4 regions of the Streptomyces sp. NPDC091292 genome follow, and region 2 is predicted to be linked to each of the others. Evidence: riboswitches for the same ligand, from Rfam matches in the RefSeq annotation. Region 2 holds a riboswitch; each other region holds the start of a gene.
What was found. A riboswitch is a leader RNA that binds a small molecule or an ion and turns the genes downstream of it on or off. The one in region 2 is predicted to bind cobalamin.
Positions count from the first base shown of each region.

Region 1: linked by a shared signal. The riboswitch ahead of ACIQNU_RS13465 (ribonucleoside-diphosphate reductase subunit alpha) and the one ahead of ACIQNU_RS22195 (ABC transporter substrate-binding protein) in region 2 are both predicted to bind cobalamin.
Region 3: linked by a shared signal. The riboswitch ahead of metE (5-methyltetrahydropteroyltriglutamate--homocysteine S-methyltransferase) and the one ahead of ACIQNU_RS22195 (ABC transporter substrate-binding protein) in region 2 are both predicted to bind cobalamin.
Region 4: linked by a shared signal. The riboswitch ahead of ACIQNU_RS04770 (prenyltransferase/squalene oxidase repeat-containing protein) and the one ahead of ACIQNU_RS22195 (ABC transporter substrate-binding protein) in region 2 are both predicted to bind cobalamin.

Region 1 is NZ_JBIVUQ010000003.1:478,335-482,170, forward strand. Features, by position in the region: gene ACIQNU_RS13465 (ribonucleoside-diphosphate reductase subunit alpha) at 1-1,496, opposite strand, end outside; cobalamin riboswitch at 1,632-1,768, opposite strand; gene ACIQNU_RS13470 (YbdD/YjiX family protein) at 1,820-2,020, opposite strand; gene ACIQNU_RS13475 (carbon starvation CstA family protein) at 2,020-3,836, opposite strand, start outside.
Region 2 is NZ_JBIVUQ010000007.1:404,024-407,859, reverse strand. Features, by position in the region: gene ACIQNU_RS22200 (APC family permease) at 1-1,038, opposite strand, end outside; cobalamin riboswitch at 1,211-1,339, shown strand; gene ACIQNU_RS22195 (ABC transporter substrate-binding protein) at 1,479-2,462, shown strand; gene ACIQNU_RS22190 (FecCD family ABC transporter permease) at 2,459-3,499, shown strand; gene ACIQNU_RS22185 (ABC transporter ATP-binding protein) at 3,496-3,836, shown strand, end outside.
Region 3 is NZ_JBIVUQ010000002.1:96,012-99,847, forward strand. Features, by position in the region: gene metE (5-methyltetrahydropteroyltriglutamate--homocysteine S-methyltransferase) at 1-1,628, opposite strand, end outside; cobalamin riboswitch at 1,796-2,029, opposite strand; gene ACIQNU_RS08555 (TetR/AcrR family transcriptional regulator) at 2,116-2,760, opposite strand; gene ACIQNU_RS08560 (SDR family NAD(P)-dependent oxidoreductase) at 2,893-3,693, shown strand; gene ACIQNU_RS08565 (hypothetical protein) at 3,758-3,836, opposite strand, start outside.
Region 4 is NZ_JBIVUQ010000001.1:945,126-948,961, reverse strand. Features, by position in the region: gene ACIQNU_RS04785 (GntR family transcriptional regulator) at 1-167, shown strand, start outside; gene ACIQNU_RS04780 (GNAT family N-acetyltransferase) at 164-706, shown strand; gene ACIQNU_RS04775 (MBL fold metallo-hydrolase) at 923-1,987, shown strand; cobalamin riboswitch at 2,057-2,210, shown strand; gene ACIQNU_RS04770 (prenyltransferase/squalene oxidase repeat-containing protein) at 2,330-3,592, shown strand; gene ACIQNU_RS04765 (SCO2322 family protein) at 3,589-3,836, shown strand, end outside.

The DNA.
Region 1 (3,836 bases), on a different contig from region 2:
TCGAGGAAGGTCACGGCGGTCCGTACGGCGTCGTCCAGGCGCTCCCAGTCGATGCCGTCGCCGGTGCCGGGCGTGACGAACGCGGCCAGGTTGACCGAGCCGAGGTTGCAGACGGCCGTCTCGCCGTCGTCGGTGACCTCCAGGATCTCCGTGCACAGGTTCGAGGAGTGCACGGTGTGGCCGGGTTCGGCGGTCTGGTTCGCGGTGCGGTTGGCGGCGTCCTTGAACGTCATCCAGCCGTTGCCGGTCTGCGCGAGGGTGCGCATCATGCGGCCGTACAGGTCCCGCGCGGGGATCGTCTTCCTCGCCAGGCCCGCGGCCTCGGCGGCCTTGTACGCGGTGTCGAACGCGTCGCCCCACAGGTCGACGAGGTCGGGTACGTCGGCCGGCGAGAACAGCGACCAGTCGGCGTCGGCGGCGACCCGGCGCATGAACTCGTCGGGGATCCAGTGCGCGAGGTTGAGGTTGTGGGTGCGCCGGGCGTCCTCGCCGGTGTTGTCCCGCAGCTCCAGGAACTCCTCGATGTCGGAGTGCCAGGTCTCCAGGTAGACCGCGGCGGCGCCCTTGCGCCGGCCGCCCTGGTTCACGGCGGCCACCGACGCGTCGAGGGTCTTCAGGAACGGGACGATGCCGTTCGAGTGGCCGTTGGTGCCGCGGATCAGCGAACCCCGGGCGCGCACCCGGGAGTAGGAGAGCCCGATACCGCCCGCGTGCTTCGACAGGCGGGCCACCTGGTGGTAGCGGTCGTAGATCGAGTCCAGCTCGTCCAGCGGGGAGTCCAGGAGGTAGCAGGACGACATCTGCGGGTGGCGGGTGCCGGAGTTGAAGAGCGTGGGGGACGAGGGCAGGTAGTCGAGGCGGCTCATCAGGCCGTACAGCGCGGCGACCTCGTCCACGGCGCGGGCGCTGTCGTCCTCCGCGAGGCCGGACGCGACGCGCAGCATGAAGTGCTGCGGGGTCTCCACGACCTTGCGGGTGATCGGGTGCCGCAGCAGATAGCGGCTGTGCAGGGTGCGCAGCCCGAAGTAGCCGAAGCGGTCGTCGGCCGCTTCGGTGTGCTGGTCGACCAGCGCGTCGAGACGCTTCGCGTGGAGGGTGACGAACGCCGCCGTGCGGTCCGCGATCAGGCCCTCGCGGTGACCGGTCGCGACCGAGTCCGAGAAGGAGCGCACGCCCTGCGAGGCGGCCTCCTCGGCGATGGCGATGGTGAGCAGCCGGGCCGCGAGCCGGGAGTAGACCGGGTCCTCGGAGATGAGACCGGCGGCCGACTCCGTCGCCAGCTCCCGCAGTTCGGCTCCGTCCGCGCGGGCGGAGCGCCCCCGCAGCGCACCGGCCGCGACGCGTCCCGGGTCGGCGCCGGGAAGGTCGGCCGTCAGGGCGGTCAGGGTCCGCAGCAGCGCGGCACCGGGACCGTCGTCCGCCCCGGTCGCGGTGGCCGGAACAGTCGCATTCGCCAAAACGGTCGCTGAGGCCGGATCGGCTGGCGCGATGGTCACGTGAAGCTCTCCCTCGCTCGGCTCTGGGCCTCGGAAGCGGGGGCGGGGCACGCGGGCGTACCCGCGTACGGCGGTGCGCCGCGTCCACCGACCCATTCCACGGGGCCCGGACGTCGTGTCGGTACCCGGACCGGTCGGACCGGGTACGCCGTCGGCAGGTCATCGGACTCACGGGCACGCGAATGCGGACCAGTACACCGTTGCGGGACAGTTCCGGACTTGCACCGGATTCCCCTGCGGCGACAACGAGCACGAGCATACATCTTGTGTCGGCCCGGGGAAGCACCCCCACATGTTGTGTCGGACGTCATGATTTTCGGGGTTCAGCAGCAGCGGAACCCCTGCCGGGGATCGGTCTCCTGGCGGTCGGTCCGCTCCTTTTCGAAGGCCCGCCGGGACGGTACGGGCGCGTCCGGATGCTGTTTCCGTACGTGCGCCACGTACCGCTCGTACGCCGACTCGTCCGTCAACTCGCGTACGTACCACCGCATCCAGCGCAGGACGCGCACCCCCCGCACCAGCATCACGGCACCCGCTCGGCGTCGGCTGCCAGTTCCAGCTTCTCCTGCGGGGTGGCGAACAGGCCGTCCGGGGCGACGAGTTTCGACTCGACGTACGGCGTCTCGCTCAGCGTGCTCGCCCCGGGGTTCCGGAGGTGCCGGACGCAGACCCGGGCCGAGTCGGCGATCACGATCACGATGAGCAGTGCGAGGACGGCCGTGAGGACGCCGTCCACGGTGGAGTTGAGGACCACCGTGTGCATGTCGTCCATGCTCTTGGCGGGCGGCAGGACCTTGCCCGCGTCGATGCCGTCCTGGTAGTTCGCGCGCTGCTGGAAGAAGCCCACGCGCGGGTCGCTGGAGAACACCTTCTGCCAGCTCGCGGTGAGCGTCACCGTCGCGTCCCAGATCAGCGGGACCCCGGTCACCCACGCCCACTTGAGCCGCCCGGACTTCACCAGGAGGGTCGTGCAGACGGCGAGCGCGACGGCCGCGAGGAGCTGGTTGGCGATGCCGAAGACCGGGAAGAGCTGGTTGATCCCGCCCAGCGGCTCGTGCACGCCGACCCACAGGAAGTAGCCCCACAGCGCCACGACGACCGCGCTGGTCAGGGCGAGCCCCGGCTTCCAGCTGATGTTGCGGAACGGCTTGTAGACGTTGCCGAGCATGTCCTGGAGCATGAAGCGGCCCACGCGGGTACCGGCGTCCAGGGCGGTCAGGATGAAGAGCGCCTCGAACATGATGGCGAAGTGGTACCAGAAGGCGCGCAGCCCGTCCCCGGTGACCTTCGAGAAGATCTCCGAGACGCCGACGGCGAGCGTCGGGGCGCCGCCGGTACGGGACAGCAGCGACTGCTCCTCGACGGCCTTGGCGGCGGCTGCCAGGTCCTCCGGCGAGATCGAGTAGCCGAATCCGGCCACCGCCTGGGACGCGGACTGCACGGAGTCGCCGATGACGCCCGCGGGCGCGTTCATCGCGAAGTACAGGCCCGGGTCGATGACGCTGGCCGCGATGAGCGCCATCACGGCCACCGAGGACTCCATCAGCATCGACCCGTATCCGATCATCCGGATCTGGGACTCCTTCTGGATCATCTTCGGTGTGGTGCCCGAGGAGATCAGCGCGTGGAAGCCCGACAGGGCGCCGCAGGCGATGGTGATGAAGACGAACGGGAACAGCGAGCCGGCGAAGACCGGGCCGTCACCGCGCGAGGCGAAGTCGGTGACCGCGTCCATCTTCAGCGTCGGCAGCGTGAAGACCACGCCGAGCGCGAGCAGCGCGATCGTGCCGATCTTCATGAAGGTGGAGAGGTAGTCGCGGGGCGCGAGCAGCATCCACACCGGCAGCACCGAGGCGACGAACCCGTACACGACCAGCCAGATCACCAGCGTCGACGGGGCCAGCGTGAACGCCTCGGCCCAGGACGACTCGGCGACCCAGCGGCCCGCGACGAGCGCGAGGAGCAGCAGCGCGATCCCGATCAGCGAGACCTCGCTGACCCGCCCGGGGCGCAGGACCCGCAGGTAGAAGCCCATCAGCAGGGCGATCGGTACGGTCATCGCGATGGAGAAGGTGCCCCAGGGCGACTCGGCGAGCGCGTTCACGATCACCAGGGCCAGCACCCCGAGCAGGATGATCATGATGGCGAAGGCGGCGAGCAGCGCGGCGGCGCCGCCGAACGGGCCGATCTCCTCGCGGGCCATCTGCCCGAGCGAACGCCCGTCGCGCCGCGTCGAGAAGAACAGCACGACCATGTCCTGCACGGCCCCCGCGAAGATCACCCCCGCGACGATCCAGATGGTGCCGGGCAAGTACCCCATCTGCGCGGCGAGTACGGGCC
Region 2 (3,836 bases):
CGCCTCGATACCGGTCATCGCCGTCGCGCCCGACGAGAAGGCCCGCATGACGAGGAAGAGGGTCGCGCCCTCGGTGACCGTGACCGCCGGGGTCGGCTGCGGGTGGAAGTCGCGCCCCGCCGAGTCGGCGAGCCCGGCGGTGATCAGCGCGAACATGGCGATGATGAACAGGTAGGTCGGCGCGGCGAACAGCGCGCCCGCCTGCCGGATGCCCCGCAGATTGCCCGCGAGCAGCAGCACGATCACGCCGACGCCGATGGGCACGGTGTCCGGGGCCAGCGAGGGAATCGCCGAGGTGATCGCCGCGACGCCCGAGGCGATCGACACGGCGACGGTGAGGACGTAGTCGGTCATCAGCCCGGCGGCGGCCACCAGCCCTGCCACAGGGCCCAGATTGTCACCGGCCACGATGTACGAGCCACCGCCGTGCGGGTACGCGCGGATCGTCTGCCGGTACGACAGGCCGACCGCCAGCATCAGGAAGACGATCGCGGCGGAGATCGGGAAGGAGTACGCGAGGCCCGCCGTCCCCGCGAGCACGAGGACCGCGAGCATCGCCTCGGGACCGTACGCGACCGACGACAGCGCGTCGGCCGACAGCACGGGCAGCGCCACCAGCTTGCGCATCCGCTCGGACACCAGGGCGGAACTCTTCAGCGGCGTACCGAGGAGCAGCCGCCGGGTCCAGGCCCCGGCGCGCCCCATCCGCCCGGCGGGCGCCTCCTCCGGCTCCTCCTCGTCGAGTTGCTGCCCCGGCGTACCCGTCCCCAGGGGCGTGAGCGGCACCAGGCGCCCGAAGCGGGCGGGCCGGAGCTGCGCGGGCGGCGGGAAGCTGCCGAGATCGGGGTCGACGGGCAGGGCGCGGCGCCAGGTCTCGGGCGGCGCGGTCACCTCGCCCCACTCCCGGCCCACCTGGCGCAGTACGCCTTGCTGTTCCTCGTCCAGCTCCGCGAGGCGCGCGGAAGGTCCGGGCGGTCCCGCCGTCGCACTCCGCCCCTCGGACCCGGCCCCGCCTCGGCCCCCGGATGTATCGGTCATCTGCCGCAGTGTGGTCGATCAAGGGCGTACGGGACGGCCTGACATGCCGGGCTGACCTGCCGGGCCGACGTGCCGGGCCGACGTGCCGGGCCGACGTGCCAACCGGAATGACGGCCGGATGACGGGCCCTTGCGCCCGGGTGCGATGATGCTCGGCGACAAGGCGACGGCGGACGAGGAAGCCGGTGTGAATCCGGCGCGGTCCCGCCACTGTGATCGGCGAGCGAACCCCAGCACTAGGCCACTGCCCGGAAACGGGCGGGAAGGCCGGGGTGAGCCTCGACCCGAGAGCCAGGAGACTCACGCGGTCGCCACCTCGACGAAACCAGGGCGGATCTCCCTGGAGGAGGGTGGTTCGGCATGCCTGTGCGGCAGCCTGACGACAGATCGGCCCGGGGCTTTTTGAAGGCGGGCATACGCTCGCATTCCCTTCCCAAGCGCCTGCCCAGGCGTCTGCCCGTGCTCCTGGTGGCCTCGGCGCTCCTCATATCCGGCTGCGGCGGAAGCGGTGGGGAGAGTTCCGGCGGCGGCACGGCGGGCCCGGCCGCCAAGGGCTTCCCGGTCACCGTCTCCAACTGCGGTGTGAGGACGACGTACGAGCGACCGCCCCAGCGCGCGGTGTCGCTGAACCAGCACGCGACCGAGGTGATGCTCGCCCTCGGCCTGGAGAAGTCGATGGCCGGCACGGGCTATCTGGACGACAAGATCCTCCCCGAGTACGCATCCGCGTACGACAAGATCAAGGTCCTGTCCAAGGAGTACCCCTCCTACGAGGCGCTGCTCGCCGCCGAACCCGACTTCGTGTACGGCGGTTTCGGGTCCACCTTCGACGAGAAGGAGGGGCGCGGCCGGGACACCTTCACCGGTGCCGGGATCAACACCCGGCTGAACATCGAGGCGTGTGCGTCCGGGCCGGTGACGATGGCCATGGTCGACCGGGAGATCCGGGACGTGGCCAAGGTGTTCGGCGTACCGGAGCGGGCCGAGAAGCAGGTCAAGAGCCTGCACGCCACGCTGGACGGAGTCGACAGGCGCCTCGACGGCGTCGACCCGGTCAAGCTCTTCGTCTACGACAGCGGCGACAAGACCGCGTTCACCGCCGGTGGTACGGGCATCGGCAACACGATGATCGAGCGAGCGGGCGGCGCGAACATCTTCGCCGACCTCGACAAGACCTTCGGCGACGTGTCGTTCGAACAGGTCGCCGACCGGGCGCCCGACACCGTCCTCATCTACGACTACGGGGACCAGACCGTCGAGCAGAAGAAGAAGTTCCTGCTCTCCAACCCGGCGCTGCGGGACGTGCCCGCGATCAAGAACAAGCGGTTCGCGGTACTGCCCTTGTCGTCCACCGTGCTGGGCGTACGGGTACCCGCCGCCGTGGAGTCGCTGGCCCGGCAGCTCCACCCGGACCGCTTCCGGTGAGCGGGGGGTACCGCCGCCGTCGGGCCCCCTACCCCCTGGTGCTGACCGGTCTCGGCGCCCTCGTCCTCATCGCGGCGACCTTCGGTGTCGCGGCCGGTTCGATCGGCATTCCGGCGGGGGACGTGTGGGGCATCCTGCTCCATCAACTCCATCCGGATCTGGTCGAACAGACCTGGCCGGCGGCGCGCGAGACCATCGTCATGGACGTCCGGCTGCCCCGCGTCCTGCTGTGCGCGGTGGTGGGTGCCGGGCTTTCGGTGGCCGGGATGGCGTTGCAGGCACTGGTCCGCAATCCGCTCGCCGATCCGATGCTGCTCGGCGTGTCCTCGGGTGCGAGCGTCGGCGCGGTCCTCGTGCTGGTCTTCAACCTGACGCTGTTCGGCGTCTTCTCGCTGCCGATCGCCGCCTTCATCGGTGCGCTGGCGGCCCTGATCGCGGTGTACTTCCTCGCCCGGTCCGGCGGCCGGATGACGACCGTACGGCTCGTTCTCGCGGGTGTGGCGACGGCCGAGGTGCTGTCGGCGGTGGCGAGTTTCCTCGTCGTCACGTCCAGCGATCCGCACAAGACGCAGTCGGCGCTGCGGTGGATGCTCGGCGGTCTCGCGGGCACCACGTGGACCATGGTGTGGATTCCGGCGGGCGCGGTCCTGATCGGCACGGCCGTACTGCTCGGTGTCTGCCGCCCGCTGAATCTGCTGCTCGCGGGGGAGGAGGCGGCCACGGCGCTCGGCCTGGACGTCCACCGCTTCCGGGCCGCGATGTTCACGCTGGTCGCGCTGATGATCGGCACGATCGTCGCGGTCAGCGGCCAGATCGGTTTCGTCGGCCTGATCATGCCGCACGTCGTACGCCTCCTCGTCGGCGCCGACCACCGCCGCGCGCTGCCGGCCGCCGCGCTGCTCGGCGCGGCCTTCCTGATCGCCGCGGATCTCGCCGCGCGCACGCTGATGCGGCCCGAGGAGATTCCCGTGGGCATCCTCACGGCGCTGGTGGGCGGCCCGTTCTTCCTCTGGCTGATGCAACGGAGGTCGGTGTGACGGACACACTGGAACCCGGACCCGGCGCCCTGGACATCGACGCCGTGTCGGTCGTGATCGACGGCCGGTCTCTGGTGCGTGACGTGTCCCTGACGGTGGTGCCCGGTGAGGTGGTCGGCCTGGTCGGCCCGAACGGCGCCGGGAAATCCACCCTCCTGCGGACCGTGTACCGCGCGCTGCGGCCCACGTCGGGCCGGGTGCTCGTGGACGGCGACGACGTCTGGCGGATGCCAGGGAAGCGACTGGCCCGGCGGCTCGCGGCCGTACCTCAGGACCACGCGGGCGACTTCGATCTCACCGTCCACGAGGTCGTCGCCATGGGCCGCACCCCGCACAA
Region 3 (3,836 bases), on a different contig from region 2:
CGCGAGATGTCGCCCGCGAGGATCGGCGGGCGGACATAGCGGGTGCCGTAGGACTGCACCCAGCCGTGCTGCGTGGCCAGGTACCCCGTCAACTGCTCGGCGAAGTACTGCACCATGTCGTTGCGTTCGGCCTCGCCGTGCACTAGGACGTCCAGACCGGTCTTCTCCTGGAAGGAGATCACCTCCTGGATCTCCGCCCTGATGCGCTCCTCGTAGCCCGCGGCGCCGATGCGCCCGGCCCGCAGATCGGCGCGCGCGGCGCGCAGGTCGGCGGTCTGTGGGAAGGAACCGATGCTGGTGGTCGGCAGCAGCGGCAGCCCCAGGTGGGCCCGTTGCGCCGCGGCCCGCTCCCCGTACGGCTCGGACCGGCGGGCGTCGGCCTGCGTGACGGCGGCTGCGCGGGCCCGTACGGCCGGGTCGTGCGTGATCGGCGAGCCCGCGCGGGACGCCAGGTCGGCGCGGTTCGCGGCGAGTTCGGCGGCGATCGTGTCGGTGCCCTGGGCCAGGCCCTTGGCGAGGGAGACGACCTCGGCCGACTTCTGGCGGGCGAAGGCGAGCCAGCGCAGGATCTGCGGCTCGATGTCCCGCTCCGGCGCGGAGTCGAGCGGCACGTGCAGCAGGGAGCAGGAGGCCGACACATCGACCCGGTCGGCGAGGCCGAGGAGGGTGCCGAGCGTGGCCAGGGACTTCTCCAGGTCGTTCACCCAGATGTTGCGGCCGTCGACCACCCCCGCCACCAGCCGCTTGCCGGGCAGCCCGCCCACGGCGGCCAGGGCGTCCAGATTGGCGGCGGCGGACCCGGTGAAGTCCAGGGCGAGACCGTCCACCGGAGCCTTGGCGAGGACCGGGAGCGCGTCGCCGAGCCGGTCGAAGTAGGAGGCGACAAGGAGCTTCGGGCGGTCGGTGAGGGCGCCGAGGTCGCGGTAGGCGCGGGCGGCGGCGTTCAGTTCGGCCGGGGTGCGGTCCTGGACGAGGGCGGGCTCGTCGAACTGGACCCAGGCGGCGCCGGCGGCGCGCAGGTCGGCGACGACCTCCGCGTACACGGGAAGCAGCCGGTCGAGGAGGGTCAGCGGGTCGAAGTCCGCCGCCACACCCGGGGCGGGCTTCGCGAGCAGGAGGTAGGTGACGGGGCCGACGAGCACCGGGCGGGGGTCGAGCCCGAGCGCGAGGGCTTCCTTCAGCTCCGCGACCTGCTTGGTCGAGTCGGCGGTGAACACCGTGCCGGGGCCCAACTCGGGCACCAGATAGTGGTAGTTCGTGTCGAACCACTTCGTCATCTCCAGCGGCGCCACGTCCTGGGTGCCCCGCGCCATGGCGAAGTAGCCGTCCAGGGCGTCCGCGTCGACGGCGGCACGGTGCCGGGCGGGGATCGCACCGACCATGACGGTGGTGTCGAGCACATGGTCGTAGTACGAGAAGTCACCGGTCGGCACCTCGTGGACGCCGGTCCCGGCCAGCTCCTGCCAATTGGCGCGGCGCAGTCCGGCGACCGTGGCGCGCAGGGCGTCGGCGGTGACCCGGCCCTTCCAGTAGCCCTCGATCGCCTTCTTCAACTCCCGGCCCTGGCCTTGGCGGGGGTAGCCGTACACGGTGGCCCGTGCTGCCGCGGCTGCGGTCCTGCTGGTCACGGAGATCTCCTTCGCGAGATGAATCCCTGAGATCCCGGCGACGGGACGCGAGCGCGAAGGGGTGACGGACCGGACGGAGAAACGACCTCACGCGGCACAGCGCGGTCGTCCGTCCGATATGTACGCCGACCCGCCCACGAGGTCACCGGGATGTCCGCGCACGATCGGGTCGTACGCGGGCGGCTGGCAGGTCTTCGGACTCGCGGGCGCGTCCAGCCGTACGGACTCCGTACGGGACACCTACTGGCCGTCGCTTCCCAGACCCTGTTCACCGGGCCCAGTGCGTATGACGGCGGTCGTTCCCACTCACCGCTGCGGGGCAGTCCCGGATTCCCACCGGGTTCCCTCTTGCGACGCCTCCCGCCTGGCGGACGGGGCGAACCAACTGCACCGACCAGCCTACGGCGTCCCACACGGCAGCACAGGGACAGGTCCATCATCCGGATGGTGAGCTGGAACACCCGGGACCGGGGCGGGCGCGCGGGGCTCAGCTGTCCGGCAGGCCCGCCGCCGCGATCCGCAGGGCGCGCCGCATGACCTGCTGCATGCCGGCCACGACCCTTTCCGTCGACTCCTCCGCCCGCGGGGCCTGCCAGGCCCAGTCCTCCACGGCGACCCGCAGCGCCGCATTGATCACCGCGGCCTGGACGCGCGGTTCCATGGCGGCGGGGTCGTGCCCGCCGCGCTCGGCGAGCGCCCGGGTGAAGAGCGCCTCGGCGTCGTGGTGCGCCTGGAGCCAGACCGCGCGCAGGGCCGGCTCGTCGCGGGTGAGACGGACGATCTCCCGCATCCCGGCCAGCTTCCCGGCGTCGGTGTCGAACCAGTCGTCCGAGGGCTCGGCCGGGATCAGCGGCGCACCCGGCTGCCAGGCGCGCAGCCGGGCCGCCATCGCCTCCATGCCGACGGTCAGCAGCGGCCGTACGCACTCCTCCTTGCTGGCGAAGTACCGCCACAGGGTGCGTACCGACATGCCGACCGCCTGTGCGATCTCCTCCGCCGACGTGGCGGCGACGCCCTGGGTGCCGAACAGCCGTACCGCCTCGTTCGCCACCTCAAGGCGGGTCTGCTGCCGGCGCCGCTCGCTCAGCGGTGGACGCCCTGTCCGGGCGGCCGTCGACTCACTGGCCGGCACGGGCGTCCCCTTTCTCTTCTCCCACGCGGGGCCCCTTCCGGGTCCGTTCCGCAAGGGCGACTCTAGCATTTTCGGCACGGTGCGACTTATGGTCACGGAGTGACAGGAAGTCGAGACAAGGAGCGCGACACCATGAGTGACGACACATCAGCGGCAACCACCACCACGTCCGACCGTGCCCACGGCCGCAGCGTCCTGGTCACCGGGGCCGGTTCCGGCGCGGGCATCGGGCGGGCGGCGGCCCTGCTCTTCGCCGCGCAGGGCGACCGGGTGGTGGTGGCGGACATCGACGAGGCGGGCGCGGACAGGACGGTCGCCGAGATCGAGGCGGCCGGCGGCACCGCCCTGGCCGTGGCCGGCGACCTCAGCGACCAGTCGGTGGTGGACCGGTTGGTCGCCTCCGCGGTGGACGCCTTCGGCGGGATCGACGTCCTGGTCAACAACGCGGCGGTCATGGACCGGATGTCGGCGCTGGGGGAGACCGACGACACGGAGTGGGAGCGGGTCGTCCGGATCAATCTGACGGCGCCCTTCCTCCTCACCCGCGCCGCCCTCCCGCATCTCCTGGCCCGGGGGAACGGCGTGATCGTGAACACCGCGTCCGCCGCCTCGCTGCGCGGCGGCGCGGCCGGTGCCGCCTACACCGCCTCCAAGCACGGGGTGGCCGGGCTGACCAAGTCGCTCGCCGTGATGTACCGGGACAAGGGGCTGCGCGCCAACGCGATAGCCCCGGGCGGCACCGCCACCGGCATCCAGGTCGACCCCGTCCCCGGGGCCACGGGTCCGGGCGTACTCGCCGCCTACATGGCGAACGTCGGCCGTGTCGCGGAGGCCGAGGAACAGGCGGCCGTCATCGTCTTCCTGGCGTCGGCGGCGGCGAGCAACATCAACGGCGCGATCCTGCCGGTGGACAACGGCTGGTCGGCGGTCTGACGCACGCCGTCAACTCACCTGGAACAGAAGGCGGTTGCCGTACGGGGCCCAGCCACTGGGGAACTCAGCCGTTGAGGAACTCCGCGCACCGGTACGGGCCCTGCGCGGCGCCCTCGGTCGGGCGGATGGTGACCTCGACGTCG
Region 4 (3,836 bases), on a different contig from region 2:
GGCTGCTGGAGATCGGGGCGGGCGTGCCCGTGCTGCTCTGGACCCGTACCGGGTACTCGAAGGACCGCCCCATCCGCTGCACGATCACGACCTTCCGTGGCGACCTGAACCGCATGAACTACGAGATCGGCGACCTGTCCGCCCGAAGCGAGAACGAGCCCAAGTGAGAATCCTCCCCGCCCAACCCTCCGACGTGGCCAAGCTGCTCGCCTTCCGTGAGGAAGCGGCGGCTTGGCTCACTCGACTCGGGAGTGACCAGTGGCAACGGCCGTATCCCGCTGACCGGCTGCTCGCCACCGTTGAGGCCGGAACCGTATTCATGGTCGTGGACGACGACGTGACGGCGGCCACCATCACTCTCACGCCGGATGCCGAGGATGGCCTCTGGACCGAGTCGGAGTTGAGCGAGCCATCCCGGTTCATCAACAAGCTCACAGTGGGACGTGCGTACGCAGGTCAGAACCTCGGGGGCCGACTGCTCGATTGGGCAGGGGGTCGGGCGTACCGAGACGGGGCGAAATGGCTGCGGCTCGATGCGTGGACCACGAACGAAGCCCTACAGCGGTACTACCTGCGCCAGGGGTTCGACCACGTACGCACGGTGCGCGAGGGTGGTGCGGTGAACGGTGGTCCGCGCGTTTCCGGATGGCTCGCGCAGCGTCTCACGGGACCGACCGACCACGGGTTTCTCGACCTGACCGAGTGAGCGTGGCGGCGGGCGCTGGAGTGCGCCCGCCACCTTGCCGGCGTCCGGCGCCGGGCCGTCCCCGGGCCGCCCGAGGGTGGCCGACGACAACCAGCAACGACCATCAACCCCCGCTCCACAGCAGGTCGGAGCGGGGTTCTTCGGCGTTCCCCCTGGCCAATCTGACACCGCATCAGTTCTAGTTATAGTGGGCAATGGCCGTGCCACCGCAGAGAGATGGGGCAACCGTTGACTTCGCAGACGCAGGTGACCGATCACGGCGGAGGCGTCCGGTCGATCCGGGTCCCCATACCGGACAATCCGCTGGGGCATACGCTCGTCCATCTCCTCGACACCGACAGCGGGCCCGTCCTGGTCGACACCGGATGGGACGACCCCGCGTCCTGGTCCACGCTGACGGCCGGGCTCGCCGCCTGCGGGACCTCGGTGGACGCGGTGCACGGCGTCGTCATCACGCACCACCACCCCGACCACCACGGCCTGTCGGGCCGGGTCCGCGAGGCGTCGGGTGCGTGGATCGCCATGCACGCGGCCGACACAGACGTGGTGCGCCGCACCCGCGAGAACCGGCCCGAGCGCTGGTACGCGTACATGGCCGCCAAGCTCGCCGCCGCCGGGGCGCCCGACGACCTGGTGGCGCCGTTGCGCGCGGCCCGCGACGCCGGCCGGTCCGCCGGGGTGCCGGGCCTGCGCCCCGCGCTGCCGGACCGCGAGATCGTCCCCGGCGACCTGCTGCCCCTCGCGGGCCGCCGACTGCGCGCGATCTGGACGCCCGGCCACACCCCGGGACATGTCTGTCTGCATCTGGAGGAGGCGCATCCGGCGGGGCTTCCGGGCCACGGCCGCCTCTTCTCCGGCGACCATCTGCTGCCCGGGATCACCCCGCACATCGGGCTCTACGAGGACCCGGACGACAGCAGCGCCGTCCCGGACCCGCTCGGCGACTACCTCGACTCGCTGGAGCGCGTGGGCCGGCTCGGGCCCGCCGAGATCCTTCCCGCGCACCAGCACGCGTTCACCGACGCTCCCGCCCGGGTGCGGGCCCTCCTCGACCACCACGAGTCCCGCCTCACCCATCTGCACGCCCTGCTCGCCACCCCCCTCACGCCCTGGCAGCTCGCCGAACGCATGGAGTGGAACCGTCCCTGGACGGAGATCCCCTTCGCCTCGCGCACCATCGCCGTCTCGGAGGCGGAGGCCCATCTGCGCCGGCTGGTCAAACTGGGGCGGGCGGAGGCGGTGCCGGGGAGCGAGCCGGTGACGTATCGGGCCGTGGAATGACCGGCCATACGGATCCCGGTGCACCCTGAGTGCCCGGTTCCGAGGCGCCGGAGTGCCCGGTTCCCCGGCCGGTACAGTAAGCAGGTCGTCATCATGCCCTGATGGGGGGAAGCCGGTGCGAATCCGGCGCTGACCCGCAGCCGTGAGCCTTCGAGCCGTCGTCGAGTTGTCCTCGCGCCGTGTTCGAGGTGAGCCGGAATGCCCCGCCGTGGACATGACCGGCTCGTGTCACCGGGACCCCCGGTGACCGGCACCGTCGAGGCATACGGAGCCGGAGCCGCCCGGTGCCCCGTGTGTGCCCGTGCTGCCCGGCTCCCCCGTAGGGAGAGGCACCCGCCGATCATGAACATTCGCCGCAGCGCAGCGGTCCTGGCCGCCACCGCAGTGATCGGCACCGCCACGGCCCCGGCCGCCTTCGCGGACGAGGCGGCCCCTTCGCCGTCGCCCTCGGTGGCGCTCCCCTCCGGCCTCTACGGCACCGCCGACCCGACGTACGACGGTGTGTGGCGGCAGTCGCTCGCGCTGCTCGCCCAGGACACCGTGAAGGTGGTGCCCTCGGCCAAGGCCGTCGACTGGCTCACCGGACAGCAGTGCGCGGACGGCGCCTTCGCCGCGTTCCGGGCCGACTCCGGCACCGCGTGCGGAGCGAAGACCGCCGTCGACACCAACAGCACGGCCGCCGCGGTGCAGGCGCTCGCCGCGCTCGGCGGGCAGGACGCGGCGGTGCGCAAGAGCGTGGACTGGCTCCGGTCCGTCCAGAACAAGGACGGCGGCTGGGGCTACAACCCGGGCAGCCCCAGCGACACCAACTCCACCTCCGTGGTGATCGGCGCGCTCGCGGCCTCCGGCACCAAGCCCGCCGACGTCGCGTCGCCGGACGGCAAGTCCCCCTATGACGCACTCCTCGCCCTCGCGATCCCCTGCGCCGAGAAGGACGGCGGCGCCTTCGCCTACCAGCCCGACAAGAAGGGCAAGCTCGCGGCGAACGCGGACGCCACGGCCGCCGGTATCGTCGGCGGACTCGGCGTCGGCCTCGCGGCCACGGCCGCCGAGGCCCCGAAGGAGACCAGTACGGGCTGCGACGCGGCTTCCGCCAAGGTTCCGGACGGCGCCGCCCGCAACGGCGCCGCCCAGCTCGCCCTCGCCATCCTCAAGGACGGGCACCTGACGTCCACGCTGCCCGGCGCCGATGACCAGCCGGACTACGGCAACACCGCCGACGCCGTCGTCGCGCTCGCCGCCGCCGGACGGACCGACGAGGGCGAGAAGGCGCTGGCCTGGCTGGAGGGCAACGCCACCGCCTGGGCCGACCAGGGCGGCCCGGCCGCGTACGCCCAACTGATCTTCGCCGCGCACGCGGTGGGCTCCGACCCGCGCGCCTTCGGCTCCACCGACCTGGTGCGGCAGTTGAACGCGACCGGACCTGCGCCGCAGGCGAAGACCGCGTCCCCGGGCGGGAAGGCCGAGGCCGCCAAGGACAAGGCCGCCGAGAGCAGTGACGACGGCGGGGGCGTCAGCGTCTGGTGGATCGTCGGGGTCGGGCTCGTCGGCGGTATCGGCATCGGGTTCCTGCTGAGCGGACGCAAGAAGAAGCAGCAGCTGTGACCCCGGTACCGACCGCCATCGCTCGTGTCGGCGCCCCTTTCCTCGCCCTCTTCCTCGCCCTGTCCGCCGCCCTCATCGGCGCGGCCCCCGCGCACGCCGCCGGCTACCGCTACTGGTCCTTCTGGGACCTCGACGGCGACCGATGGGCGTACGCGACGCAGGGCCCCTCCACCGCGCGCCCGTCCGACGGTGCCGTCCAGGGGTTCCGCTTCGCGGTGAGCGAGGACTCGAAGGACGCGACGAC